One region of the Paenibacillus sp. FSL M7-1046 genome, then DNA from elsewhere that is predicted to be linked to it. Evidence: predicted binding sites of a transcription regulator. Region 1 holds the regulator's gene; the other holds the start of a gene.
What was found. The regulator CtsR, encoded in region 1, represses protease genes until heat stress. The targets are predictions, from matches to a motif close to ATGGTCAATAAAGGTCAAACA.
Positions count from the first base shown of each region.

Region 2: the regulator CtsR is predicted to act here: its motif matches at 4,083-4,103, upstream of clpP (ATP-dependent Clp endopeptidase proteolytic subunit ClpP).

Region 1 covers NZ_JBBOXB010000001.1:3,047,902-3,054,277, forward strand. Annotated here, with positions in the region: rRNA gene NYE29_RS13265 (23S ribosomal RNA) at 1-933, shown strand, start outside; rRNA gene rrf (5S ribosomal RNA) at 1,067-1,183, shown strand; gene NYE29_RS13275 (GNAT family N-acetyltransferase) at 1,605-2,777, shown strand; gene NYE29_RS13280 (CtsR family transcriptional regulator) at 3,123-3,584, shown strand; gene NYE29_RS13285 (UvrB/UvrC motif-containing protein) at 3,611-4,135, shown strand; gene NYE29_RS13290 (protein arginine kinase) at 4,164-5,228, shown strand; gene clpC (ATP-dependent protease ATP-binding subunit ClpC) at 5,265-6,376, shown strand, end outside.
Region 2 covers NZ_JBBOXB010000001.1:2,135,576-2,141,951, forward strand. Annotated here, with positions in the region: gene tpiA (triose-phosphate isomerase) at 1-83, opposite strand, end outside; gene NYE29_RS09130 (phosphoglycerate kinase) at 117-1,298, opposite strand; gene gap (type I glyceraldehyde-3-phosphate dehydrogenase) at 1,409-2,419, opposite strand; gene NYE29_RS09140 (sugar-binding transcriptional regulator) at 2,536-3,588, opposite strand; tRNA gene NYE29_RS09145 (tRNA-Arg) at 3,921-3,995, shown strand; gene clpP (ATP-dependent Clp endopeptidase proteolytic subunit ClpP) at 4,189-4,785, shown strand; gene NYE29_RS09155 (GDSL-type esterase/lipase family protein) at 4,886-5,524, opposite strand; gene NYE29_RS09160 (PdaC/SigV domain-containing protein) at 5,646-6,376, opposite strand, start outside.

The DNA of each region.
Region 1 (6,376 bases):
GACCCGCACGAATGGCGTAACGACTTGGGCGCTGTCTCAACGAGAGATCCGGTGAAATTTTAATACCTGTGAAGATGCAGGTTACCCGCGACAAGACGGAAAGACCCCATGGAGCTTTACTGCAGCTTGATATTGAATTTGGGTACGATCTGTACAGGATAGGTGGGAGCCGTAGAGGCAGGAGCGCAAGCTTCTGCGGAGGCGCCGTTGGGATACCACCCTGATCGTATCTAGGTTCTAACCTAGTGCCCTAATCGGGTACGGGGACCGTGTCAGGCGGGCAGTTTGACTGGGGCGGTCGCCTCCTAAAGAGTAACGGAGGCGTTCAAAGGTTCCCTCAGAATGGTTGGAAATCATTCGAAGAGTGCAAAGGCATAAGGGAGCTTGACTGCGAGACCAACAAGTCGAGCAGGGACGAAAGTCGGACTTAGTGATCCGGTGGTACCGCATGGAAGGGCCATCGCTCAACGGATAAAAGCTACCCTGGGGATAACAGGCTTATCTCCCCCAAGAGTCCACATCGACGGGGAGGTTTGGCACCTCGATGTCGGCTCATCGCATCCTGGGGCTGAAGTAGGTCCCAAGGGTTGGGCTGTTCGCCCATTAAAGCGGTACGCGAGCTGGGTTCAGAACGTCGTGAGACAGTTCGGTCCCTATCTGTCGTGGGCGCAGGAAATTTGAGAGGAGCTGTCCTTAGTACGAGAGGACCGGGATGGACGTACCGCTGGTGCATCAGTTGTTCCGCCAGGAGCATGGCTGAGTAGCTACGTACGGACGGGATAAGCGCTGAAAGCATCTAAGCGTGAAGCCCCCCTCAAGATGAGATTTCCCAATTAGTAAGACCCCTTGAAGACGACGAGGTAGATAGGTTGGAGGTGGAAGTGCAGCAATGCATGGAGCTGACCAATACTAATCGGTCGAGGGCTTATCCAACAAGTAAGACGCAGATTTGTTTCGGATTCAGTTTTCAGGCGATCAAGCCTGCAACACCTAAGCTGCATGTCCTTTCAGAGGATTGATCTTTTCTCGCAGCGATTTCGAGAAGCGGAAGCTTCGAAAAATCATGTTTGGTGGCGATAGCGGAGGGGTTCCACGCGTACCCATCCCGAACACGACCGTTAAGCCCTCCAGCGCCGATGGTACTTGGACCGAAGGGTCCTGGGAGAGTAGGACGCCGCCAAGCACACAAAGCCATTGTTGATTCATTGACAGTGGCTTTTTTGTGTTTGTGCAGGGCTGTGGAAATGTTGTGGATAATTTTCAGCAAGCGCAGAAAACTTACACACATGTGGATACAATATTTGATAGGGAACTATCCCTAAATGATGTGGATGAAAGACATATTCTTGGGGATTCGTCAAGAGAAAATCCAAGTAATACACGGGTTTTGTGGATAATATGTGGAATTTGTGGATAGAGACTGTGGAATCGTGGATAACTATTTTTTACCGGAAAGATATTCTTTCCGGTTCTTTGTGCTGCTGTGTATAAGTTGTGGATAACCATTGGATTCTTTATAATCTTTCTTGGCGGATTCGCGTACCTTTTCTGGACTTGATATACTCTTGATAAGCACTATTCTATTTGATAATGAGGTGAAGGTATTGGAGATCAGGCAATTGCAGCTAGAGGATTTTGAGGCAAGCCTTGGCTTGTCCGAGTACGCTTTTCAATTCAAACTTAACGGTGACGACAGAGTAAAATCCAAACGGAAGTTCAAGCCGGAAAGAGTCTGGGGCATCTTTGAGGAAGGGGAGCTAAGTGCAGAGCTGACGCTGCTGCCTCTTCAGGTGTATGTGCAAGGCAAAGCCGTCTCCATGGGTGGGATTGCCGGAGTGGCGACATGGCCGGAGAACCGCAGACAGGGACTTGTGGCCAAGCTTTTGTCCCACACGCTGCAAACAATGAACGAATCAGGTCATACGCTTTCCTTCCTGCATCCCTTCTTGATTCCTTTTTACCGCAGGTTCGGGTGGGAGATCTACTGTGAATATAAGAAGTACACGATACCGGTGGGCAAGTTTCCGCGGAAGGCCGAAATGGAGGGGCGTGTAGAGCGCGATAAAGCAAATATTGAAGTAATGGAGCAGTTATACGGGCGCTTTGCTTCCGGGTATAACGGTACGCTGCTGCGTGATCGTGAATGGTGGGAGAACAGCGTAGTGGATGAGGATACACATCATTGTGTGTTTTATTCTGCAGCGGGTGAACCGGGAGGTTATGTGCTCTATAAAATAGAGAACAAAGAACTGGTTATTGATGAATTCATTTTTATGGACGAAGAAGCCCGCCGGGGATTGTGGACTTTTCTCGCCAACCATGATTCGATGGTCACCGCTGCGAAGTTAAACCTGGTGCCAGCAGATGATATGCTGCCGTTTTTGCTTCCGGATCCCCGTATTCCGCAGGAGAATTATCCTTATTTTATGGCGCGTATTGTTAATGCCAAAGCCTTTGTGGAAGGACTCACCTTTAAGGAACAGAGCGAGCTGCAAAAGCGCATGTTGTATATTGAGGATGAGCATGCCCCGTGGAACGAGGGGCTGTGGGAGTGGAAGGTCAATCAGCAAGGTGAGGCATCTTTAATACAAGTAAAGGATACCGGAGAGCAGGCGGATTTGCGCTGCGGCATTGGAACATTGACGGTGCTGCTGCTTGGATACAAACATCCGGAAGAATTGCATCGCTGTGGGCAATTAAGCGGCAGTCTAGAAGCTGTGGAGTGGCTGAAAGGGATTATGCCGCAGGCACGGACCGCATTATTTGATTTCTTTTAATCGTAAGCAGCTCTTCCGCGCTGAATGAAGCAGGGAGAGCTTTTTATTTTTTCATATAAAAATGCATGTTGATCCAAGGGTTACTCCGAATACAATGGCAGCAATAAGTAAAAAATAAGACTAACCACTTGGAATTCAGTGAGAATATGTTATAATATGAAAAAAGTCAAAGAAAGTCAAAGTCAACGCATCCCGAAAGCAGTCTCTCCTAAGTGTAATGGTCTGAAAGGCAGGACATTGTGTCCGATTCGCCATCAGGTGCTTGGGTTAAGTTCTTAAGAGATCACCGCCGGACGGGTGTACAGCAAGAATTACCCTAACGATTTGAACACTGGAGGATGAGTGATGCGTAATATCTCCGATATTATCGAACAATATCTGAAGAATATTTTGCATGAAAGTCCCGAAGGTACGGTGGAAATTCAGCGTAATGATCTGGCGGACCAGTTCTCCTGTGTACCGTCGCAGATCAATTATGTCATCAGTACGCGCTTTACTTTGGAGAAGGGCTATGTGGTCGAGAGCAAACGTGGAGGCGGAGGTTACATCCGGATTCAGCGCTTTGAGCTTCCTCAGAATGTGGCGCTTTACGCACATCTCAAATCCACGATAGGCAATGATATTGACCAGAATTCCGCCGAAGGGCTGATTTACCAGCTTGAGGAGGCCCTGTTCTTAACCAAGCGTGAAGCGTGTCTCATGCGCGCCGCTGTTTCCCGGGATTGTCTGACGATTAATCTGCCCTACCGGGATGAGATTCGTGCCAAGATTATGAAAGCCATGCTGATTTCTTTGCTTGGTAAATAATACGAATGGTAAGGGGGACACCGCTTATGCTTTGCCAGGAATGCGGCGTCAAACCGGCTACCCTTCATTTCACCAAAATTGTGAGTGGAGAGAAGACGGAATTTCATATTTGTGAAAGCTGTGCGCGGGAGAAGGGGGAGTTAATTCCCGGAACCGCGGGCGGGTTCTCCATTCACAGCCTGCTCTCCGGTTTACTGGATCTGGAAGGCTCCGGCAAGGAGAAATCCGCGGCAACCCAAAATGCACAGGGTCTGAAATGCGAGAATTGCGGCATGACGTATTCCCAGTTCAGCAAACTTGGACGGTTCGGCTGCAGCTCCTGCTATAAATATTTTGACAGCACGCTGGATCCGCTGTTCCGAAGAGTGCACGGCAGCACCGCTCATGTAGGCAAGCTGCCGAAACGTGCAGGGGCACAAATTATGTGCAAACGGCAAATTGATGAACTGAAGTTGGAATTGCAGCAAAGCATTATGCAAGAGGAGTTTGAAACTGCAGCCGAGCTGCGGGATCAGATCCGCCGACTTGAAAAAGAAATGGCACAAGAGTAAAGTCTTTCATATATAGGGGGGATGCGGCATGTCAAGTCTCCGGTTTACCGAACAAGCGCTTAGTGACTGGATGCGCTGCGGTGGCAGCCATTCCGAGATTGTAATCAGCAGCCGTATGCGTATCGCCCGCAATCTGGAGCACCTGCCTTTTCCTTTGCTGGCATCTGCCGAGCAGGCGGAAGAGGCGCTGGAGCAGCTGGCACCCGTGTTTCAGGGAGAAGCTGCAGCGGACTTTGGTACCTTTCAACTGCTGAAGCTGGATGAGCTGGATGAGCTGGATAAAAAAGTGCTGGTGGAGAAACATCTGATCAGTCCAAATCTAGCCAATGATTCACGGGGTGGAGCGGTCATTTTGAACGAGGATGAGTCGGTCAGCATTATGATCAATGAGGAAGACCACCTCCGGATTCAATGTCTGTTTCCCGGCCTGCAGGTTAAAGAGGCTTGGGTAAGGGCAACGGCCATCGACGATATTTTTGAGGCTTCTGTCAATTATGCCTTTGATGATAGAAGAGGGTACTTAACGAGTTGTCCCACCAATGTAGGAACCGGGCTAAGAGCTTCGGTGATGCTGCATTTGCCGGCATTGGTTATGACCCATCAGATCAACCGGATTCTATCCGCTGTAAATCAGGTGGGACTGACCGTAAGAGGGATTTATGGTGAGGGCAGCGAAGCAGTAGGAAACATCTTTCAGATATCCAACCAGATTACACTGGGACAGACCGAAAGTGAGATCATTGAGAATCTTCACAGTGTGGTCACCCAGATTATAGAGCATGAACGGAATGCCCGTGAACGCCTGCTGGTTGATTCCGCACTGCGGATTACCGACCGGATTAAACGCTCTTACGGCATTTTGTCCTATGCGGCAGTGATGGAGCTAAAAGAGTCGGCCCAGCGGTTATCCGATTTGCGGCTTGGAGTCGATTTGGGGATACTGGAAGGGCCTTCGATTTCAGTGCTGAATGAGCTGAATGTCAAGACACAGCCCGGATTTTTGCAAAAGCTGTTCGGCGATGAGCTCACGGCTACTGAACGTGATATGTACCGGGCGAAGCTGCTCCGGGAAACACTGGGATCACAACATTAATTATAGATATTTATTATTCGTGGAGGTGCAGGAGATATGATGTTTGGAAGATTTACGGAACGCGCACAAAAAGTGCTGGCGCTGGCGCAAGAAGAAGCTGTTCGTTTGGGACACAACAACATTGGGACAGAACATATTTTGCTCGGACTGATTCGTGAAGGAGACGGCATAGCCGCGAAAGCTCTAATCGGACTTGGTCTGGGTCTTGAGAAAATTCAGGATGAAGTGGAAACACTGATCGGCAGAGGACAGGAGCAGCCAACAAACATCGCGTATACTCCTCGTGCCAAAAAAGTTATCGAGTTGTCGATGGACGAAGCCCGTAAGCTGGGGCACACTTACGTCGGCACTGAGCATATTCTGCTCGGGCTTATCCGTGAAGGCGAGGGTGTAGCTGCCCGTGTACTCAACAACCTGGGGATCAGCCTTAACAAGGCCCGCCAGCAAGTGCTGCAGCTGCTCGGCAGCAGCGAAGCTACTTCCAGCCACAGCGGTGCGCCTGCTAATGTCAGCACACCAACGCTGGATGGTCTGGCCCGTGACCTTACCGCCTATGCCAAGGATGGCAACCTGGATCCCGTTATCGGCCGCAGTAAGGAAATTGAACGTGTCATTCAGGTGCTGAGCCGCCGGACGAAGAATAATCCGGTGCTGATCGGTGAGCCTGGGGTTGGTAAAACAGCCATTGCCGAAGGTCTGGCCCAAAAGATCATCAATAATGAAATTCCGGAAACGCTGCGCGACAAACGCGTAATGACTCTGGATATGGGTTCTGTAGTAGCCGGAACTAAATACCGCGGTGAGTTTGAAGACCGCCTTAAGAAGATTATGGATGAGATTCGCCAGGCAGGAAACATCGTGCTCTTCATTGACGAGCTGCACACCTTGATCGGTGCAGGCGGTGCGGAAGGTGCCATTGACGCCTCTAACATCCTGAAGCCGGCTCTGGCCCGTGGAGAGCTGCAATGCATCGGTGCCACTACGCTGGATGAATACCGCAAATATATTGAGAAAGACGCAGCCTTGGAACGCCGCTTCCAGCCAATTACGGTGGATCAGCCTTCTCCTGAGGAAGCTGTACAGATTCTTTACGGACTACGTGACCGTTACGAAGCCCATCACCGGGTGAAGATCACGGATGAAGCCAT
Region 2 (6,376 bases), 910 kb from region 1:
TTGACTTCAGCGATGAAGCCTTCTGCTTCCGGAACGGTTTTGAACATCTTCCAGTTCCCGGCGATAATAGGTGTTCTACTCATAGTAATGGATTGCCTCCTTCTACCGTCTACGTCTTACTTGTCGTTCAGTGCTTCTACGCCAGGAAGTGCCTTGCCTTCCATGAACTCGAGTGATGCGCCGCCGCCAGTGGAGATATGATCCATTTGGTCAGCCAGGTGGAATTTCTCTGCTGCAGCTGCGGAATCACCGCCACCGATTACAGTGTAACCTTCGGTTGTCGCACAAGCCTGCGCTACAGCCTTTGTACCTTCAGCAAAGATGTCGATTTCGAACACACCCATAGGTCCGTTCCATACAACCAGCTTGGAGTTTTTGATGATATCGGCATAAATTTCACGAGTTTTAGGACCGATGTCCAGACCTTCCCATTCAGCAGGAATGTCAGTTGTATCAACAATTTTGGTGTTGGCGTCTGCGCCGAACTTATCGGCTACAACTACGTCAACCGGAAGTACGAAATTTTTGCCCAGTGCTTTAGCCTTCTCGATAAATCCAAGAGCGACATCAAGTTTGTCGTTGTCTACCAAGGAATTTCCGATTTCGAAGCCTTGAGCTTTAGTGAATGTATAAGAAAGGCCGCCGCCGATCAGTACATTGTCAGCCAAAGTCAGCAGGTTGTCGATAACGTCGATCTTGTCTTTAACCTTGGAACCGCCGATGATGGCAGTGAAAGGACGCTCAGGGTTCGAAAGAGCTTTGCCCAGAACAGACAATTCTTTCTCCATCAGAAGACCGGATACAGCCGGCAGGAAGTGAGCGATGCCTTCAGTCGAAGCATGTGCACGGTGAGCTGCGCCGAATGCGTCGTTGACGAACAGGTCAGCCAGTTCCGCGAACTGCTTAGCCAGTTCAGGATCGTTCTTTTCTTCACCCGGATAGAAACGGACATTCTCAAGCACAAGTACATCACCGTTGTTCAGTTCAGCAATTTGTGCTTTAACAGCATCGCCGATCGCTTCATCAGCTTTGGCAACTGGTTTGCCGAGCAGCTCGGACAGACGTACAGCAGCACCGGTAAGGCGCATGGAATCAACGAATTGACCCTTAGGACGGCCCATATGGCTGGCCAGAATGACCTTTGCACCGTTCTCGATCAGGTATTTAATCGTTGGAAGTGTTTCGCGGATACGTGTATCATCAGTGATTTTACCGTCTTCCACTGGCACATTGAAATCGACGCGTACAAATACGCGTTTGCCTGCTACTTCTACATCACGGACGCTCTTTTTGTTCATGATTAGTTTCCTCCACACCCATATTGGTTCACTCACGAATCCATTTAGAAAGAGCGGAAACAAGGAACTTCTGTTTCCGCTCTATAGATGCTGCTTATATAAAAACGATCTTATTGAGCAAGTTTAGCGAAGTGTTCCAAAGTGCGAACGAGTTGTGCAGTGTAAGACATTTCATTGTCGTACCAAGCAACAGTTTTAACCAGTTGTTTGTCGCCAACAGTCAGGACTTTAGTTTGTGTTGCATCGAACAGGGAACCGAAAGTCATGCCTTTGATGTCGGAAGATACGATTTCATCTTCAGTGTAGCCGTAAGTTTCTGGATCGGAAGCTTCTTTCATTGCTGCGTTCAGCTCTTCAACAGTAACGCTCTTGTTAAGAACAGTAACCAGCTCAGTCAGGGAACCTGTAGCTACAGGCACACGTTGAGCAGCTCCGTCAAGTTTGCCCTTCAGATCTGGAATAACCAGGCCGATGGCTTTAGCAGCACCGGTAGTGTTAGGGATGATGTTCTCAGCAGCAGCACGGGCGCGTCTGAAGTCGCCTTTAGCGTGTGGAGCATCAAGAGTGTTCTGGTCACCAGTGTAAGCGTGGATAGTTGTCATCAAGCCTTCAATGATACCGAACTTGTCGTTCAGCACTTTTGCCATTGGAGCCAGGCAGTTAGTTGTGCAAGATGCGCCAGAGATAACTGTTTCAGTACCATCCAGAATGTCATGGTTAACGTTGTAAACGACAGTTTTCATGTCGCCTGTAGCTGGAGCGGAAATAACTACTTTCTTAGCTCCGCCTTTCAAGTGTTTCTCAGCTGCTTCTTTAGTTGTGAAGAAACCTGTGCATTCCAGCACGATGTCAACACCGAGGTCGCCCCAAGGAAGTTCTTCAGGGTTGCGGTTAGCCAGAACCTTAACTTCTTTGCCGTTCACTTTGAAGAATCCGTCGTGAACTTCAACTTCACCCTGGAATTTACCTTGAGTTGTATCATATTTAAGCAAATGAGCAAGCATCTTAGCGTCAGTCAAGTCATTGATTGCTACCACTTCGATACCTTCTACATTTTGAATACGGCGGAATGCAAGGCGTCCAATACGTCCAAAACCGTTAATACCAACTTTTACACTCATTGAATAGTTCCTCCTAGATTTCGTTTTATTTATTCAAGACAGGCCGTTAAGCTTGTCAAGACAACAATGTTAAGTATAATGCAAAATAACTGCGAATGCTCTCCAGAAACTGGATGCTATAGGATCTGCTGTATTTGTGTGTCGATTTCTTTGCCGATTTCGACAGCCGCTGCCTCGTCTATGACGAGTATGTCCTCTTGCCCAAACCGCAGCATCGCATGGATGGCCTTCGCCTTGCGTTTGCCTCCGGCGATTCCGATGACAACTTCCGTCCGGATAATATCCTCCAGTCGCAGTCCCATCGTCAGCATGGTATGGACTACCTGGCCGTCTTCATTGAAATAGTAGCCGAACGATTCGGCAACCGCGCCTTCTTCCTGTATTTCCGAGACCGTAGCCTCATCAAGCTTACGGCGGTGGGTCATTTCAATGGCATCGCCAATTCCATGAACAATAATACGCGATCTGCGGATGATTTGCACGATTTCTCCAATATTGGAGTCCAGCGCCAGCGATTGATAAGCATCTCCGCTGAGCAGATCGGGCACATGCAGCAGCCGATAATTGGCTCCAAGCCGTTTGGCCATCGTCGAAGCAATGGTATTGGCCTGAATCTCCATACTTTCCCCAAGTCCTCCGCGCGCCGGAACAATCCAGGCGTTCTTATAGGAATGGGATAACGGCGGTGTCAGCTGATCGGCCATTTCGGCCAGTGTCGAGCCGCCGGTGACAGCAATCGTATCGCCTGCACGGAGCACACCCAGCAACGCTTTGGCGCCTGCCCGGCCCAGCTCACGTTTGGTAAACAGCGATGTCTCACAATCGCCAGGCACTACTATGACTTTACTAAGACCGTACGTTGAGCGAATCTTCTCTTCCAGATCATCCAGGCCGAACAAGCTCTTGGCGATCGGCTCCAGCAGGTCAAGCAGTCTGCGCCCGGCATCGCTGATGCGCATGCCGACACTCTCGATCTCAATGAGCCCTTGCGATTTCAGAAGATCCGTCTCGGCGCGCAGTACCCGCTCAGTCATATCAAGCGAAGCGGCGAGCGTCCTGCGTCCGATAATATCGGACAGCATGATCTGATGTAGAATCGTGTACCGTCTCTTAAGGGTTTCCATGAGATCAGGCAGAAGCTGCTTTTGGATTTCTAATAAATTACGCATGCTTTCACTCCTGCAACTTCGTCTTTCTCTATTCCCTTGTTCGTGGTCTCAAAATGTCCCGGGTTAACTTTTTAAGTCCCACCCATATTCTACCCAAATATTACGTGGAGTGCAAGTCTTCCGAGAGTATAATTCTCAACCTCTTTTCATCTTATACATCTGCCAAGCCATGTAAGGGGCTGAAAGTCTTGTGCTGGCCGCACAAACGCCCAAACTGTATACTTCCGGCCGGGCTGAAAATGAGGCCACAGAGATCCGGGAAAAGATATTTTCCAAACAACAGGATGAATCCATTGCATTTGCATAATAAGTGTATTATAATAATTTCTGTTGCGCCCGTGGTCCAATGGATATGACGTAGGCCTCCGAAGCCTGAGATCCAAGTTCGATTCTTGGCGGGCGCGCCATTATTTTCTTATTTGTCTATAATTTAGCAGCACCCATACTATTGATTAACCAAAGAGCCAGGTGATGGCTCTTTTTTTTTGCAACTAAGTTTGACTTTCTTTGACTTTTTGTTTGAATTTGTTTATCATGTGGTTAATACGGTAACAGTAAAAATGAACACATTCGAAGAACCAATTCAAGGAGGTTTTCCACGTGAGTTATATTCCTATGGTAGTAGAACAGAGCAACCGCGGTGAGCGCGCTTATGACATCTATTCCCGCCTGCTGAAGGACCGCATCATTTTCCTTGGAACGGAGGTTAATGACGTGGTAGCCAATTCCATCATCGCGCAAATGCTGTTTCTGGCTGCCGAGGATCCGGAGAAGGATATTCACCTGTATGTAAACAGCCCTGGTGGCTCCATTACAGCGGGTATGGCTATATTTGATACAATGCAGTACATCAAACCGGATGTATCGACGATTTGCGTAGGTATGGCCGCTTCGATGGGAGCTTTCCTGCTGAACGCCGGTGCCAAAGGCAAACGTTTTGCACTCCCTAACAGCGAAATTATGATTCACCAGCCTCTGGGTGGTGCTCAAGGTCAGGCAACGGACATCGAAATCCGCGCCCGCCGCATCCTCAAGCTGCGCGACAAGCTGAACCGCATTCTATCCGAGCGCACAGGACAGCCGCTGGAACGGATCGAAAAGGATACCGACCGCGACTATTTCATGAGTGCAGCTGATGCAGCTGAATATGGTATTGTCGATAAAGTTATCGAGAAGACGCTGCCTGCCGGCGTTTAATACAAGCAACAACAAAGAGGCTGGTTGGGACCACAAAGTGATCCCCGCCAGCCTCTTTTGCTGTTTTATAGTTCAGGTACATTATTCTATTGATGAAGAATTACCCCAGACGCCCATACCCCAACGTGTCCAGCTTCCCGGCGATAACACGGTAACCTCTTCCGTTAGGATGCAAATGATCAATTGACAGCAGCCCCCGCTCGTTGCCGGCAAACTCATTATATATAGAGGCGAACCGGCATACCGGGCTGCTATATCCCGCAGCATAGCGGTTAAACTGCCGCACCCAATCCGTCGCTTCTGTCAACTGGGGATAGGGGTTATACAGTCCTACTATTCTGATAATATAGGGTCTCCGCATGCCCGCCTTCAACTGCGAAAGCGTGCCCATAATGTCATTCAAATTACGCTTGCATTCCCGGAGCGCTTTTTGCAGTACCGGAGCCAGATCGCCCGGCCGGCCGCCCGCCGCTTTGGCCGCCTTGATCAAATCGTTGCCGCCAATGGACATCGTAATCAATTCAGCCTCGCTGATGGCAAGCCGATAGTTGTAATCCCCCTTCAGCCTCTGCTCCAATCCATCTGTGGTCAAACCGTTGACTCCCAAATTGGATAATTCGATCGGTACCCGCAGCCGCGCCTCGGCCATCCGGCGGTAGACCGGAACAAACCCATTGCCCGGCAGAGCTCCAAATCCTGTCGTTAACGAATCGCCAATCGCCGTATACTGAATACTCATCGTTACTTTCCCTCCCCGCTCCTAAGCTGGTTTCTCCTTTAGCTTATGAACGGTTAGGTGATCCGGTAACGGAGAAATGTCCGTATCCGGCATTGGCGGATTCGCAGCCCGGTCACTGTATTTACTTCAATGCGGCAAATGGACCGCTTCCGCTGGGGAGCAGCTCCTTGAACGTGAAAGTAAACTCAGGGAATCCGGCAGCATATGCAGTGTATTCATACAACTGGAAGAAAAGGACCGCCTTGCCGTCTTTCAAATAGAAATCCTTCTCCGTATTCAGGCCGGTAAAGCCGCCAAGATACCCGCCATTTGCTTTCAGCAGCTTCGCCAGCTTTGCATTAAGCTCTTTTTTATAGTTGGGGTTGGCACCGAATAAATCTCCAAGCAATAGCTGCTTTCCGTCCTTGAGCGAGAAGGTAAAGGCATTGCGGAAGGTCATTCCATGAGCGCCGCCGGTATACCCATACTGGCTGGTCACAAGGCTGAGCACCCCGTCCTGATTGTACGTAACCACGTATCCTCCTTCGTATTCATAGGGGCGGTCATCTTTGGCTCTATTGGCAATTTCCTTCTCAGCCCCTTCCGCATACTTGAGGAACGTCTGCTTAAGGGTATTATTAATCGCTGCCTGCGCCTTGGCATTGTCCAAACCGCTGATTTGCGGGTAATCCAGCTTAATCGGCGCGTCCTTGTAGTCCTTGCTGTAAGTTTCAGTCGTTACCGTAATTGGATTTTGTGTTTTCTTCATCACATTTAACCGTCCGGAGGCAGCATTCCAATCCCCCTTATAGCCCAAATAATCGCTGAGCAGATCAAAGGGCACATACAGACGGTTATTTATAATCTTGCCTT